3 regions of the Cupriavidus sp. USMAA2-4 genome follow, and region 1 is predicted to be linked to each of the others. Evidence: predicted binding sites of a transcription regulator. Region 1 holds the regulator's gene; each other region holds the start of a gene.
The links. The regulator sigma-54, encoded in region 1, starts transcription at its own class of promoters, with help from an activator protein. The targets are predictions, from matches to a motif close to TGGCANGNAANCTGCTTT.

Region 1 (5,465 bases):
ACACCGGCTTGCCGTCGGGCGATTCGAATGGGATCGGCTCGGCCAGACGCATGAAGGCGGCCAGCGGTTGCTTCAGGCCCTTGATGCGGCCATGCGGGATGGCCACGCCCGCGCCCAGCCCGGTCGAGCCCAGCGACTCGCGCGCGAACAGGTTGTCGGTGACCGTGGCCCGCGCCACGCCATGGTTGTTCTCGAAGAGGAGTCCGGCCTGTTCGAAGACGCGCTTCTTGCTGGTGACGCTGACGTCGAGTGTGATGTTGCCTGGCGGCAGCAATTTGGCCAAACGGTTCATGGCAGGTGCGCAGGGATTCCAGATAAGCGGCCCGGTGCGCTGCGCGCCCGGCCGGGTCAAAGAGGCGGAATATCCGCTCGCTCCGCCGGTCGGGCGCCGGCATGCGGAGTATCGGACCATTATAGAGCAGCCCGCCCGCCTTCTTGTGCGGCGCGCAAGCCGCGGTCCCGGCGGTAGCGGCGACTCATGTATTGGAGAGCATACACTGCGTCGCGCCACTTGCGAACTCCCCCGGACGAGGGCGTGTACGGGGCGTGCACGCGAGCCGGTCCGCCAAAAGCAAAAAACCGCGCTTTATGCGCGGTTCGTGGTCTGGCCCTTGTGCTGGTGGCCGACGGGCGGCCTCAAGGCAGATCAGGCAGATTGTTCTTATTGTTTTCTCTGGCTATTGCTGCATCTGTGCGGCAGCCATCTGGTACTTCACGGATTCCCGGTCGTGGCTCTGCACGCGGTCCTTGTACCGGATGACCTGACGGTCCAGCTTGTCGACCAGTGCGTCGATCGCCGCATACAGGTCTTCGTGGTGCGCCTCGACGAAGATGTCCTTGCCCTTCAGATGCAGATTGATTTCCGCGTACTGACGCCTGTCCTTTTCCTTGTGGTTGTCGACAGAGAGCAGCACGCTAACGCCGATGACTTGATCGAAATGCCTGACGATACGCTCCAGCTTCGTTTCCACGTACTCACGCAGGGGTGGCGTGATGTCCAGGTGGTGTCCACTGATCTTGAAGTTCATAGCGCTTCTCCTTCTGAAAGAGCCACACCAGGCAGGCGATGCGGCTCGGCTACAAAGACTTGCGGAGATTGACTGCCGGGATCTTCAGCGCTTCTCGGTACTTGGCGACCGTCCGGCGCGCCACGACGAAGCCCTGATCGCCCAGCAATTCGGCAATTCGGCTGTCGGACAGGGGATTCTTCGGGTCTTCGGCTCCTATCAGTTGCTTGATCAAGGCTCGGATAGCCGTTGATGAAGCAGCGCCGCCCGTTTCCGTGGACACATGGCTGCCGAAGAAGTACTTCAGCTCGAAAGTGCCCATGGGGGTGGCCATGTATTTGTTAGTCGTCACCCGAGAGATGGTTGACTCGTGTAATCCCAGTGTATCGGCAATCTCCCGCAAAACCAAGGGGCGCATCGCAATTTCACCGTGGCTGAAGAAGTTCTTTTGACGCTCGACAATGGCCTGTGCGACACGCAGGATGGTGTCGAAGCGCTGCTGGATGTTCTTGATCAGCCAGCGGGCTTCCTGCAGTTTCTGCTGCAGGCCGGCGGCACCGGATTCGCCCTTGGCGCCGCGCAGGATCTGCGCGTACATGTCGTTGATGCGCAGGCGCGGCATCACGTCGGGATTGAGTTGGGCGATCCAGCCACTGCCGCTCTTGCGCACGAACACGTCGGGCACGACGAAGTCGGCCTGCGGACGGTTGTAGGCGTGGCCCGGATACGGTGCCAGCGAGCGGATCAGGTCATGTGCTGCCTTCAGCGCCGTCTCGTCCACCTGCAGCGCCTTCTTCAAGCGCGTGTAATCGCGCGCGGCCAGCAGTTCCAGGTGGTGGTTGACGATGCCCAGCGCCAGCTCGCGCTGCGGATGCGACAGCCGCCGCAGCTGCAGCGCCAGGCATTCGGCCGCATTGCGCGCTCCCACGCCGGGTGGATCGAAGCTCTGCAGCAGGGCCAGCATGGCCTGCACTTCCTCGATCTCGAACTCCAGCTCTTCGGGCAGCTCTTCGCAGATCTCCTCGAGCGTGGCGCTGAGGTAGCCGTCGTCGTCGAGCGACTCGATCAGGAAGATGGCCAGGCCCTTGTCGCGCGCCGAGATCTTCAGCGGCGCGAGCTGTTCCATCAGGTGCTCGCGCAGGGTCGGCTCGGCGTCGCGCAGTTGCAGCGGCGCCTTCTCGTCTTCGTCGCCCTGGGGGCGACGCGCGAAGTCGTCCAGGCTCCAGTCGCTGCCGTAGTCGTCGGCGCCGTCGCCGAAGCGCTCTTCATCGCCGCCGCCCTCGTCGCTGCGTGCCTCGCCATTGCCCTGCGCTTCGGCCGGGGCCGGCGCGGGTGCGCTCTGCACGTTGATGCTGCCATCGGCGGCCACCCGCAGCGGGCTCTCGATCCAATCGTTTTCGCGCTCGAGGAGAGGGTTTTCGATCAGGGCCTGCTCGACTTCCTGCTGCAGTTCGAGCGTGGAAAGCTGCAACAGCCGGATCGACTGCTGAAGCTGTGGCGTCAGTGCGAGATGCTGGGAAAGGCGGAGCTGAAGCGAAGGTTTCATGCGGCCTATTCTATGCCCATCCGCAGCGCGATGGAACGAAAATTGCTAACGTTCCTGCCGCTTTGTCGCGGTCCCGCGCCGGCGAGGCGCGGCCACCGCATCACATGCGGAAGTTCTCGCCTAGGTAGACCCGGCGCACCGATTCGTTGGCGATGATTTCCTGCGGGCGGCCCTCGGCCAGCACCGCGCCCTCGCTGATGATGTAGGCGTGGTCGCAGATGCCCAGCGTCTCGCGCACATTGTGGTCGGTGATCAGCACGCCGATGTTGCGCGCCTTGAGGAAGCTGACGATACGCTGGATCTCGCCCACCGCGATCGGGTCGACACCGGCGAACGGTTCGTCGAGCAGGATGAAGCGCGGGGCCGAAGCCAGCGCGCGCGCGATTTCCACGCGCCGGCGCTCGCCGCCCGACAGCGACAGCGCGGGATTCTGGCGCAGGTGGGCGATCTGCAGGTCGTCGAGCAGCGCGTCCAGGCGGCGCTCGATCTCCTGCGCCGACAGCGGCTTGCCGTCGACGATCTGCAGCTCCAGCACCGCGCGGATGTTCTCCTCGACGTTGAGCTTGCGGAACACCGAGGCCTCCTGCGGCAGGTAGGACAGGCCCATGCGCGCGCGCTCGTGGATGGCCAGGCCGCTCAGGTGCAGGCCGTCGAGCACGATGTCGCCTTCGTCCAGCGCCACCAGGCCGACGATCATGTAGAAGGAGGTGGTCTTGCCGGCGCCGTTGGGCCCCAGCAGGCCGACCACCTCGCCGCTCTTGACGTCGAGCGAGACGTCCTTGACCACCGTGCGCGAGCCATAGCGCTTCTTCAGGTGGCGTACCGTCAGCGTGCTGCCGCCGGCGGACTGGCCGTTGCTGGCGGTGGCGGCGGGGGCGGTCTGGGTATCGGTCATGAGGGCAGTGCGTTGGGAGCGCCTGGCGCGCTGGATGCGTTGCGTTCGGCTGGGTTCAGGACTTGGACGGCGCGGGTGCGGGCTTCAGCTCCAGCGGCGGCGCTGCCGGCGCGCTGGCCGGCTGGCGCGGCGAGAGCACGGCGCGCACGCGTCCCGAGGAGGTCACCGCGCCTTTGTCGCCGCTGCTGCTGGCCGTGTAGTACTCGTTGTTGCTGTCGTAGGTGATCACGGCGCCGCGGATCTCGTCGATCTGCTTGCCGCCCGCCAGGCGCGCCATGCGGGCCTGGCCGATCAGCTTGGAGATGCCTTGCTTGCCGTCGTACTCGATGCGGTCGCCCCAGCCGTCGATGTACTCGTCGACGTTGTCGCGCTTCTGGCGGATATAGGCGAGCTTGCCCGGCTTGGCCGTGGCGATGGCGTACTGGTAGCCCTCGGGGTCGGTGCGCAGCTCGGCGGCGTCCGACTTCAGCACCATGGTGCCCTTGGTCAGGACCACGTTGCCGGTCAGCGTGTAGACCTGCTTGACGTCATCGTAGCTGGCGTTGTCGGCCTCGAGCACCAGCGGCTTGTCGCGGTCGGCGCGCTCGGCGTGGGCGGCCGGCGCCAGGCAGAGCGCGGCGGCCGCGGCCAGCAGGGCAGGCGAAATCCGGGCGCGGAACCACGTCTTCAAGGCAGGCATCATGATGGTGAGCGGATGGAGAAAGCGGCGGCTGCGGGTTGCCGCGCGCGGTTGCATGACTTAGGACCTCGGCGCGGGCGCGCCGCGCGGGGTGGTGACGATAGTGCCGCGCACGTTGCCGAACAATTGTACTTCGCGCGTGACGTTGTTGAAGAGCAGGCCGTTGGCGTTCATCACGGAGACGCCGCGGGTGAGCTGCACCGGCTTGTCGGTCTTCACGAGATCGTCGTTGACGAGGATCCGGAAGTACTCGGAGGCCGCGCTCATCTGCGGGTCCTGCGCCGGGTCGGGACCCTGCGCCCGCACGATGAGGCCGTTGTCGTAGAGGTCGATGATCGAGCCGTCCGCGTTCATCTTGCCGCGGTCGGCGCGGCCGCTCACCGGCGGGCGGCCCGGATCGTAGGAGCGCATCGCGGGGCGGGCGAACTCGTAGGTCTGGTCGTCCTCGAAGTGCACCATCTTGTCGCCGTTGAAGCGCAACTTGGTGTCGCCGTTCACGTCGAGCTCGGTGGCCGCGAAGCGGTCCATGTAGTAGTCGGGCTCGTGGCGTGCTGTCTTCGGGCCGGTCGCGGCTTCGCGCGGCGAGTTGATCTGCACGAGCCAGAACGTGCTGCCGGCGACCACCGCCATCAGCAGCATGGGCAGCGCGCGCATGGCGAGCCGGCTGAGGGAAGACAGGATGGATTGCATGGGCGCCCGACGTGCCTCAGATGACCTTGGCGCGGGTCAGGTCGTGGATGTGCAGCGCGCCGACCAGGCGCCCGCCCTCGTCCACCACCAGCAGCTGGTTGATGCGGTTGGCTTCCATCAGCTGTACCGCCTCGACCGCCAGCCGGTCCGGGCCGATGCTGCGCGGATTACGGTGCATGACGTCGCCGATCGGCACCGTCTTCCAGTCGCGCGGGGTCTCCAGCAGGCGGCGCAGGTCGCCGTCGGTGAAGACGCCGATGGCGCGGCCGTCGGCGTCGACCACCGCGGTCATGGCCATGCCTTTGCGCGTGATTTCCATCAGCGCCTGTGCCAGCGGCGTGCTTTCGCGTACCTCGGGCACGGCATTGCCGCTGCGCATCACGTCGCGCACATGGGTCAGCAGCTTGCGCCCGAGCGCCCCGCCCGGGTGCGAGCGGGCGAAGTCCTCTTCGCCGAAACCGCGCGCGTCCAGCACCGCCACCGCGAGCGCGTCGCCCAGCGCCAGTGCCGCGGTGGTGCTGGCGGTCGGGGCCAGGTTCAGCGGGCAGGCTTCCTTCTCGACACCGGCATCCAGGTGCACGTCCGCCAGCTTGGCGAGCGTGGAGGCAGGGTTGCCCGTCACCGAGATCAGGCGGGCACCGATGCGCT
Region 2 (5,465 bases), 900 kb from region 1:
CATCATGGGCGCGCTGGGCGGGGCAGGCCTGGCAGGGCTGGCGGTATTCGCCCTGATCACTTACTTCGGCAAGTGGAAGCCGCTGTGGAATGACTGGATCACTTCGGTCGACCACAAGAAGATCGGCATCATGTACTCGCTGGTCGCGCTGATCATGCTGCTGCGCGGCTTCGCCGACGCCATCATGATGCGTACCCAGCTCGCGCTGGCCACCAACGGCAACCCGGGCATCCTGCCGCCCGAGCACTACGACCAGATCTTCACCGCCCACGGCGTGATCATGATCTTCTTCGTGGCGATGCCGCTGATGACCGGCCTGATGAACCTGGTCGTGCCGCTGCAGATCGGCGCGCGCGACGTGGCCTTCCCGTTCCTGAACACGCTGAGCTTCTGGCTGTTCGTGGCCGGTGCCATGCTGGTCAACGTCTCGCTGGGCGTCGGCGAATTCGCCCGCACCGGCTGGCTGGCCTACCCGCCGCTGTCCGAGCTGGCCTACAGCCCGGGCGTGGGGGTCGACTACTACTTGTGGGCCCTGCAGATCTCAGGCCTCGGTACCTTGCTGACCGGCGTCAACTTCCTGGTGACCATCCTCAAGATGCGCGCGCCGGGCATGACCCTGATGCGCATGCCGGTCTTCACCTGGACCGCGCTGTGCACCAACGTGCTGATCCTGGCCTCGTTCCCCGTGCTGACCGTGACCCTGGCGCTGCTGGGCCTGGACCGCTACCTGGGCATGCACTTCTTCACGAACGAGATGGGCGGCAACGCCATGATGTACGTGAACATGATCTGGATCTGGGGCCACCCTGAGGTCTACATCCTGATCCTGCCCGCCTTCGGCATCTTCTCGGAAATCATCTCGACCTTCTCGGGCAAGAAGCTGTTCGGCTACAAGGGCATGGTCTACGCCACCTGCTGCATCATGGTGCTGTCGTTCCTGGTCTGGCTGCACCACTTCTTCACGATGGGCTCCGGCGCCAACGTCAATGCCTTCTTCGGCATCACGACCATGATCATCTCCATCCCGACCGGGGTGAAGATCTTCAACTGGCTGTTCACCATGTACCGCGGCCGCGTGCGCATGACCACCCCGGTCATGTGGACCCTGGGCTTCATGGTCACCTTCGTGATCGGCGGCATGACCGGCGTGCTGATGGCGGTGCCGGCGGCTGACTTCGTGCTGCACAACAGCCTGTTCCTGATCGCCCACTTCCACAACGTGATCATCGGCGGCGTGCTGTTCGGCTACCTGGCCGGCGTGACCTACTGGTTCCCGAAGGCCTTCGGCTTCAAGCTGGACGAGCGCCTCGGCAAGTGCGCCTTCTGGTGCTGGCTGGTGGGCTTCTACTTCGCCTTCATGCCGCTGTACGCACTGGGCCTGATGGGCATGACCCGCCGCCTGAACCACACCGACAACCCGGAATGGACCCCGTTCCTGCACGTGGCCGTGATCGGCGCGGTGCTGATCGGCCTGGGCATCGTGTTCCAGGTGCTGCAGATCATCGTGTCGATCCGCAACCGCAAGGCGCTGGCCGACGTGACCGGCGATCCGTGGAACGGCCGCACCCTGGAGTGGGCCACCTCGTCGCCGCCCCCGTTCTATAACTTCGCGCACACCCCGGTGGTGCAGGACCTCGACGCCCTCGCCGACATGAAGGCCCGTGGCGACGTGCCGAAGAAGGAAGCGCACTACGACCAGATCCACATGCCCAAGAACACCGGCGCAGGCTTCTTCATCGGTGCCTTCAGCCTGGTGTTCGGCTTCGCCCTGACCTGGCACATCTGGTGGCTGGCCATCGTCGGCCTGGTCGGCATGATCGTCTCCTTCATCGTCCGCAGCAACGACGACCACATCGACTACTACGTGCCCGCGAAGGAAGTCGAAGCCGTCGAAGCGCGCCATTTTGACCGTCTCGCGTCGCAGGCCTGAACATGTCGACCCAAGTCCTAGACCGTTATCCCGCGCACGCCGCCCCCGCGGCGCATGACCACGCGCACGACCACGACCACGCCCACCACGACACCGCCGGTAACACGGTGTTCGGGTTCTGGGTGTACCTGATGACCGACTGCATCATCTTCGCCGGACTGTTCGCCGCTTTCGCGGTGCTGCGCGGCGAAGTGGCGGGCGGCCCCTCGGGCAAGGAACTGTTCGAACTGAACTACGTCCTGGTCGAGACCTTCCTGCTGCTGTTCTCGAGCCTGACCTCGGGCATGGCGATGGTGGCCCTGCACAACGGCCAGAAGGCCCGCCTGCAGTTCTGGCTGGCCATCACCTTCCTGCTGGGCGCGGCCTTCATCGGCATGGAAATCAACGAGTTCCATCACCTGATCGCCGAGGGCGCCAGCCCGCAGCGCAGCGCCTTCCTGTCGTCCTTCTTCACGCTGGTCGGCACCCACGGCCTGCACGTGGCCAGCGGCCTGCTGTGGATGGCCGTGCTGATGTGCCAGATCGCCAAGAAGGGCCTGACGCCCACCATGAACAAGCGTCTGGCGTGCTTCGCGCTGTTCTGGCACTTTCTGGACATCGTCTGGATCGGCGTGTTCACCGTGGTGTACCTGATGGGAGCGATGTAAATGGAACACAGCAACGTCTCCGCCGGCCACGGCAGCCATGCCGCTGGCGGTGCCAGCCACGGCAGCGTCAAGTCCTATGTGATCGGCTTCGTGCTGGCGGTCATCCTGACCGTGATCCCGTTCAAGATGGTGATGGACGGCTCGGCCGCCCCGTCGACCATCCTGGTGGTGATCCTGGCGCTGGCCGTGGTGCAGATCCTCGTCCACATGGTCTACTTCCTCCACCTCGACCGTTCCTCGGAGCAGCGCTGGAACGTGATCGTGCTGGCCTTCACCGCGCTGATCCTGCTGATCGTGGTGGCAGGCTCGCTGTGGATCATGCACAACATGAACGTCAACATGATGGCGCATTGAACGCCGCGTGCCGCCCGGCGGCACGCGATGTTCCGATGTTCCGACCAACGGGCCCTGCGGGGCCCGTTTTTCTTTGTTGCCGCGCCGGCCGCGTTGCCCCCTGGCGCGCCGCCTTGGCGCATGGCCGCCGCACCTACGCCCGATCGTGGTTCACGCCGCACGCGCGGCGCCCGCGCTGCGCCCTTGGCGCCGGCATGCCTGGCGCTTCACCCGTGCGCGCCATGCACCACTCTGCCTCATGCACGCCGATGGTGCGCAGCGTCGCTGCACGCCGTTGGTGCGCCGCCCTGACGGGCGCCCGTTCCACGCCCCGCCGCCGCGCCGGCCGGGCCACCGCACGCGGCGATGGCCTTGGCACGCTAGTTGCAGAACCTGCACCCGGAGTTCGCTGTTCCACAACACACGACAATCTGGGAGCTGCAATGAAACGACGCAATATGCTGAAGCTGACCGCGGTGGCCGCGGCGGCGATGATCGGGTCCAGCACGCTGGCACTGGCGCAGAGCAAGGAGCCGATCAAGGTCGGCATCCTGCACTCGCTGTCCGGCACGATGGCGATCTCCGAGACCTCGCTGAAGGACGTCGCGCTGATGACCATCGACGAGATCAACAAGAGCGGTGGCGTGCTGGGCCGCAAGCTCGAACCAGTGGTGGTGGACCCGGCCTCGAACTGGCCGCTGTTCGCCGAGAAGGCGCGCCAGCTGATCAGCAAGGACAAGGTGGCGGTCACCTTCGGCTGCTGGACTTCGGTGTCGCGCAAGTCGGTGCTGCCGGTCTACGAGGAACTGAACTCGCTGCTGTTCTACCCGGTGCAGTATGAAGGCGAAGAGATGTCGAAGAACGTCTTCTACACCGGCGCGGCGCCCAACCAGCAGGCCATCCCGGCCGTCGAATACCTGATGAGCAAGGAGGGTGGTGGCGCCAAGCGCTTCTTCCTGCTCGGCACCGACTACGTCTATCCGCGCACCACCAACAAGATCCTGCGCGCCTTCCTGAAGAGCAAGGGCGTGGCCGACTCGGACATCGAGGAGGTCTACACGCCGTTCGGCCACAGCGACTACCAGACCATCGTCGCCAACATCAAGAAGTTCTCGCAGGGCGGCAAGACCGCGGTGATCTCGACCATCAACGGCGACTCCAACGTGCCCTTCTACAAGGAACTGGGCAACGCCGGCCTGAAGGCCAAGGACGTGCCGGTGGTCGCCTTCTCGGTCGGCGAAGAAGAGCTGCGCGGCATCGACACCAAGCCGCTGGTGGGCCACCTGGCCGCGTGGAACTACTTCATGTCGGTCAAGAACCCGACCAACGATGCCTTCCGCAAGGAATGGGCGGCCTGGGTCAAGGCCAACAACCTGCCCGGCGGCGACAAGCGCGTGACCAATGACCCGATGGAAGCGACCTACGTCGGCATCCATATGTGGGCCCAGGCCGTCAAGAAGGCCGGCAGCACCGATCCGGACAAGGTGCGTGCGGCCATGTACGGCCAGACCTTCAAGGCGCCGGACGGCTTCACGCTGACCATGGGCGACAACCACCACCTGTACAAGCCGGTGATGATCGGCGAGGTGCGCGGCGACGGCCAGTTCAGCGTGGTGTGGAAGACGCCGAAGCCCATCCGCGCCCAGCCCTGGAGCCCGTTCATCTCGGGCAACGAAGGCAAGCCCGACAAGGTGATGTAAGCGGGGGAGGAGGGCGGCGCCACGCGCCGGCCCCTCCGATCGTACCGCCATGTCCGCGCATGGCGGCCTGGCCGCCACCGGACACCCCCGGAGGAGGCCGGCCGTCCTGCCATCCGTCGCCGACCACAGACCATCATGCTCCGAACCGCATTCCAGTCCGCCGCCTCCCGCCTGCGCGCCGCGCTGGCCGCCGCGCTGCTGCTCGCGGTGCCGCTGCTGCACGCCGCGCCGCTGACGCAGGACGACCTCAAGCCGCTGGCGGGGGACGATTTCGACGCCAAGAGCGCCGCCATCGCCGCGCTCGCCAAGGCGCCGGCCGCGCAGGCCGGCCCCATCCTCAAGGCGCTGCAGGACGATTCGCTGCAATACGCCCCCGGCACCGGCATGGTGATCCAGGACGGCGACAAGATCCTCGACGCCGTCAGCGGCAAGCCGGTCGCGGTCAAGGCCGACGAGCTGGAGGCGCCGACCTTGAACAACAGCCTGCGCTCCCAGGTGGACAGCGCGGCCAGCAGCCTGCTGCTGCAGTCGCCCGACATCGCGGTGCGCACGCAGGCCATCAATACCCTGCTCGACCAGCCCGACAGCGCGTCGCGCGAGACGGTCGAGGCGGCCCGCAAGGCGGAGGCCGACCCCGCGCTGCGCGCCAAGCTGGACGTGATCTGGGCCGGCGCGGCGCTGTCCGACCCGGACCGCAACGCGCGCCTGGAGGCGATCCGCATCCTCGGGCGCGACGATAATCCGCAGAACCGCCTCAAGCTCAAGCCCTTCGTCGAGCGCGATGCGGCGGGCCGCTACCGCGAGCCCGATGCCGAGCTGCGCGTGGCCGCCCAGCAGGTGCTCGACGGCTTGCGC
Region 3 (5,465 bases), on a different replicon from region 1:
GCAGGGCAGGTGCGCCAACCTGCTTCCCGCAACGCGACACCCGCTTTCGCCGATGCCATTGCCCGTCTTCCAATTCGTCCTGCGCGCCAAGCAACTCGAGATCGAGGGCCTGCAGCGGATGGCTGCGCGCATCGAGCTGGTGGACCTGATCGGCCGCCTGATCGACGCGTTGCAGCGCGAGCGTGGCGCCAGCAGCCTCTATGTGGCTTCCGGCGGCATGCGCTTCGGCCAGGAACGGCAAGACGCGACGGCTCAGGCCGAGCCGCTCGAGGCGACGCTGCGCCAGCGCTTCATGGAACAGCTCGATCCCGCCCAGGGCAGCTCTGCGCGCATGCTGTCGTTGATCGCCTGGGTGCTGCTCGACCTGGACACGCTGGCCGGGCTGCGCCAGCGCATCGGCCAGCGCGGCATCTCGGCGCATGACGCGGTGGCGGCATTCAGCCGCGTGATCGCGGGCATGGTCGAGCTGATCTTCCACCTGGCCGACGTGGCCCTGCAGCCGGGTATCTCGCGCCTGCTGGTCGCGCTGGTGCACGTGGTGCAGGGCAAGGAACTGGCGGGGCAGGAGCGCGCGGTCGGGGCCCAGCTGTTCGCATCGGGACAGTGCAGCGCCGATCCGCAGCAGCGCATCCTCCATTTGATCGACGCGCAGGAACGCAGCCTGCAGGTGTTCGAGGATTTCGCCGAGCCGAGCCAGCTCGCCTGGTGGCAGCGGCATCAACTGCAGCCGCACGTGGCGGCGCTGGAACGCCTGCGCCGCGCGCTGTGCACGGCAAAGCCGGGAGCCGCGCTCGACGGCCAGCTCAGCGAGAACTGGTTCGAGGCGAGCAGCGAGCGCATCGCCGGCCTGTGGCAGGTGGAGGTCGGCCTGGCGCAAGCGCTGCGCCAGGCCTGCGAGGCGCAGATCCAGGCATCGGAGCAAGAGCTGCAGGATTCCGAGGGCTTGCTGCGCCAATTGCGCGACAACCCGCCGCCCCATACCCACGCCGTGGCCTGTTTCTTCGAAGAAGCCGCGCAGGTCGAGGCGGTGCCGGTGCTGCCGGGCGTGGCGGATGGACCTGCCTCGGCGGTGCCGGGCGGCGCCGACCAGCCCACGGTGGCGGCGCTCAAGACCCTGCTGCAGGCGCAGTCCTCGCGGCTGGCGCGTGTCGAGGTGGAACTGGATACGGCGCGGCGCGCCTTGCACGAGCGCAAGGTCATCGAGCGTGCCAAGCGCGCGCTGATGTCGCGCCTGGGCATGAGCGAGGAGGATGCCTTCCGCGCCTTGCAGAAGGCGTCGATGGACCATAACCGCAGGCTGGTCGATGTCGCCGAGGCGACGCTTGCCATGCCGGAACTGGCAGCGCCGGCAAGCGGGCGCGCCCGGCCGCCGCACCGGAGTTGAGCGTGCCGGTGTGCGCTTACCGTGCCCCTGCACCGTATGTGTGCGGCGGCGGCACGCCTGCGCCCGTGCGGCGCGATGGGGCGGGCGGCGCCGGCCCTGCGGGTCGGGCACGGAACGTGCGTAAGGGCAGGGCATCAGGCTAATGATGGCTTGGTGAGGTTGCCCCCGTGCGCGGCGAGGCGAGGCATCGCGAATCGTGCGGCGCGGGCGACAGGAATACGTGGATAACGGCGTCCCGTCCACGCATCGGCTGCGGCCGGTGCGTGGACGCGGACGCTTTTTTTTCTTTGTCCTACCGCTCAGAGGAAATTCCGATGGCCTACCTAGCCCCTGCCGAGTTCGTCTCCAAGATGGTCGATGCCGGTGAGTCCAAGTTGCTCATGTCGACCCGGGATACCTTGATCCGCGCCTATATGGCCGGCGCCATCCTCGCGCTGTCCGCGGCCTTCGCGGTCAGCGTCACCGTCAACACGGGCAATCCGCTGGTCGGCTCGCTGCTGTTCCCGGTGGGCTTCTGCATGCTCTACCTGCTGGGCTTCGACCTGCTGACCGGCGTCTTCACCCTGGCGCCGCTGGCCGTGCTCGACCAGCGCCCGGGCGCCACCTGGGGCGGCGTCATGCGCAACTGGACCCTGGTCTTCGCCGGCAACTTTGCCGGCGCGCTGACCGTGGCGGTCTTCATGGCCATCATCTTCACCTATGGCTTTTCCGAAGCGCCCAACCTGATCGGCCAGAAGATCGGCAGCATCGGCGAGAGCCGCACGCTGGGCTACGCGGCCCACGGCGCGGCCGGCATGCTGACGCTGTTCATCCGCGGCGTGATGTGCAACTGGATGGTGTCGACCGGCGTGGTCGCTGCGATGATGTCGACCTCGGTGTCGGGCAAGGTCATCGCCATGTGGATGCCCATCCTGGTGTTCTTCTACATGGGCTTCGAGCACTCGGTGGTCAACATGTTCCTGTTTCCCTCGGGCCTGATGCTGGGTGGCCATTTCACCCTGATGGACTATCTGCTGTGGAACGAGATTCCCACCGTGGTGGGCAATGTCGTCGGCGGCCTGACCTTCGTCGGCGCGACGCTGTACAGCACGCACTACAAGACCGCGCCCAAGCGCGTTCCGGCTGCCCCGGCCAAGCGCGCCGCCGTCTGAGGCCGTGCGATGGACGCGCTGCGCGTGGCGGTCGGCCAGCATTCGCAAGCCGGGTGCAAGCGCGTCAACCAGGATTTCCACGGCGCCGCGCTGCCCGCCGAGCCGCAGCGCAGCGCCAAGGGCATCGCCGTGGCGCTGGCCGACGGCATCGGCAGCAGCGCCGTCAGCCAGGTGGCGAGCGCCGCGGCGGTGCGCGGCTTTCTCGAAGACTACTATGGCACGAGCGAGGCCTGGAGCGTGCGCCGCGCGGCGCAGTGCGTGCTCGCCGCGACCAATTCCTGGCTGCACGCGCAGAACCAGCGCGGCGATGCGCGCTTCGACAAAGAGCGTGGCTACGTCTGCACCTTCAGCGCGCTGATCTTCAAGGGCCGCGACGTCCATCTGCTGCACGTGGGCGACGCGCGCGTCTACCGCCTGCATGCACAGGCCTGGGAGCAGCTCAGCGACGATCACCGCGTGCGCCTGTCCTCGCGCGAGTCCTACCTGGGGCGCGCGCTCGGTGTGGGGCCGACGGTCGAGGCGGACTATCGCTGCTGGCCCGCCGAGGCGGGCGAGGTTTACCTGCTGGCCAGCGACGGTGCCTATGAATACCTCGACCACGCGGATGCGCGGCAGGCGCTGGCCGAGCACCCGGGCGACCTCGATGCCGCCGCCGCGAAGCTGGTCGCCATCGCGCTGGCGCGCGGCAGCCAGGACAATGCCACGGTGCAACTGGTGCGAGTGGAGGCGTTGCCCGACAGCGACGCCGCGGGTCTGTGGCGGCAGCGCGCGGAACTGGCGCTGCCGCCGCCGCTGCAGCCGCGCATGGAATTCGAAGGCTATCGCATCGAGCGCGAGCTGTACGCCAGCGCGCGCTGCCACGTGCACCTGGCGCGCGACCTGGAGGATGGCGCGTGCATTGCGCTGAAGACGCCCTCGGTCGACCTGCGTGAAGATCCGGCTTATCTCGACCGCTTCCTGCTCGAGGAGTGGGTGGCCCGGCGCATCGACAATGCGCACGTGCTCAGGCCGCATGCCGTGACGCGCGCGCGCCGCTACCTCTATACCGCCATGGAGTTCATCGACGGGCAGACCCTGGCGCAATGGATGCGCGACCATCCGCGCCCCGCGCTGGCGGACGTGCGCCAGCTGGTCGAGCAGGTCGCGCGCGGCCTGCAGGCTTTCCACCGGCGTGAGATGCTGCACCAGGACCTGCGCCCGGACAACGTGATGATCGACCGCACCGGCACGGCCCGCATCATCGACTTCGCCGCGGTGCACGTGGCCGGCCTGGAAGAAGGCATGGTCGACCCGCATGCGCGCGCGCCGCTCGGCGCGCTGCAGTATGTCGCGCCCGAGTACTTCCTGGGCCAGCCCGGCACGACGGCCTCGGACCTGTTTGCGCTGGCGGTGGTGACCTACCAGATGCTGGCCGGGCAGCTGCCGTACGGCCTGCAGGTGACCCGCCTGCGCCAGGCCGGCGAACTGCGCGGCCTGCGCTATGTCAGCGTGCGCGAGCGGCGGCCCGACCTGCCGCCGTGGATCGACCAGGCGCTGCGCAAGGCCCTGCATCCCCTGCCGCACAAGCGTCATGAGGCCTTGTCGGAGTTTCTCGAAGACCTGCGCGCTTCTCCCCGGCAGCAGCGGTTGCGCGACGCGCCGGCGCTGATCGAGCGCAATCCGGTGCGCTTCTGGCAGGGCTTGTCGCTGCTGCTGGCGCTGGCGGTCGTGCTGCTGCTGGGCCTGCGCTGGGGCTGAGGCAGGCTGCCGGCGATCAACGCTGGGAGTCAACGATCCGAGTCAACGACCGGCGTCACCTCGCAGGGCTGCCCCCCGCTGGCAGCGTACCGCGCAGGCCGACTACGCGGCGGCACCGTGTGCCGCCAGCACCGGGTCGCCTTCCAGCGCCACCGAGGGCCTGCCGTCCACGCCGACCGGCACGTCGCCGACCAGCGTGGTGCGATAGAGCTGGCGGTCGAAGTCGAGGTCGAAGATGTCGGCGGGCGCCAGGTGCGCGGTGGCGCGGTTGTCCCAGAAGGCGAGGCTGCCGGGCTCCCACTGGAAGCGCACGGTGAATTCCGGACGGACCGCATGTTCCCACAGCAGTTCCAGCAGTTGCTGGCTCTCGCGCGGGTGGAAGCCGCTCAGGTGCTGCAGGAAGGACGGGCTGATGTAGAGCACGCGCTCGCCGGTCTCGGGATGCACGCGCACCAGCGGATGCTCGCTGACCAGGGTGTGCGCCTTGACGGCCTGGTCGAAGGCGGCGGTGGCGCTGGCGCCGACGGGCGCGGTGAAGCGGTGCACGCCGCGCAGGCCGTCGACGATGGCGCGCAGCGGCGCGGACAGCGCCTGGTAGGCGGCCGCGAGATTGGTCCACTGGGTGTCGCCGCCGTAGGGCGGGATCACCACGCCGCGCAGGATGGAAGCCGCGGGCGGGTTCACCGCCGCGGTGACGTCGGTGTGCCAGCCGCTCCAGGGACGCAGCAGCGCCCGGCCCTCGAAGCGGTTGGCCTTGCGGTGCTTGCTGACCGAGTACAGCTCGGGATGCCCGTCGACGTGGCCGAACACCGGATGCCCCACCGTCAGTTCGCCGAACTGGCGGGCGAAGGCGATGTGCTGCGCATGGCTGAGGTGCTGGTCGCGGAAGAACACCACCTTCCATTTCAGCAGCGCGGCGCGGATCGCGCCGATCTCGGCCGGGTGCAGCGGCGCGCGCAGGTCGACGCCGCCGATCAGCGCGCCGATATGGGCGGACAGCGGCCGCACGGTCACGGCACCTGCCGCTGACCCGGCGGCTGCCTGGGTATCTTGATCCTGGGTTTCCAGCACGGTCTGGGTCATCGTTGGCTCCGGGGAAGGGCGATGGGTGCGCCGGCCGGTGCGACGGCAGGCGGGTCGACCGCCTGCCGTCGGCGCGGCGGCCGCCGCGGGACTCCCACCATAAGCCCGGC

Region 2: urtA (urea ABC transporter substrate-binding protein) is a predicted target of sigma-54. The motif match lies at 3,284-3,301, and genes of this name have one in related genera.
Region 3: BKK79_RS25930 (formate/nitrite transporter family protein) is a predicted target of sigma-54. The motif match lies at 1,490-1,507, and genes of this name have one in related genera.

What each region holds. Positions count from the first base shown of each region.
Region 1 covers NZ_CP017748.1:1,968,456-1,973,920, reverse strand. Annotated here, with positions in the region: gene ptsN (PTS IIA-like nitrogen regulatory protein PtsN) at 1-292, opposite strand, end outside; gene hpf (ribosome hibernation-promoting factor, HPF/YfiA family) at 678-1,028, opposite strand; gene BKK79_RS08610 (RNA polymerase factor sigma-54) at 1,078-2,553, opposite strand; gene lptB (LPS export ABC transporter ATP-binding protein) at 2,654-3,448, opposite strand; gene lptA (lipopolysaccharide transport periplasmic protein LptA) at 3,504-4,130, opposite strand; gene lptC (LPS export ABC transporter periplasmic protein LptC) at 4,188-4,817, opposite strand; gene BKK79_RS08590 (KpsF/GutQ family sugar-phosphate isomerase) at 4,834-5,465, opposite strand, start outside.
Region 2 covers NZ_CP017748.1:1,071,916-1,077,380, reverse strand. Annotated here, with positions in the region: gene cyoB (cytochrome o ubiquinol oxidase subunit I) at 1-1,930, shown strand, start outside; gene cyoC (cytochrome o ubiquinol oxidase subunit III) at 1,933-2,577, shown strand; gene BKK79_RS04725 (cytochrome o ubiquinol oxidase subunit IV) at 2,578-2,931, shown strand; gene urtA (urea ABC transporter substrate-binding protein) at 3,354-4,610, shown strand; gene urtB (urea ABC transporter permease subunit UrtB) at 4,746-5,465, shown strand, end outside.
Region 3 covers NZ_CP017749.1:1,320,953-1,326,417, forward strand. Annotated here, with positions in the region: gene BKK79_RS25925 (nitrate- and nitrite sensing domain-containing protein) at 53-1,384, shown strand; gene BKK79_RS25930 (formate/nitrite transporter family protein) at 1,699-2,535, shown strand; gene BKK79_RS25935 (bifunctional protein-serine/threonine kinase/phosphatase) at 2,545-4,272, shown strand; gene BKK79_RS25940 (TauD/TfdA dioxygenase family protein) at 4,375-5,355, opposite strand.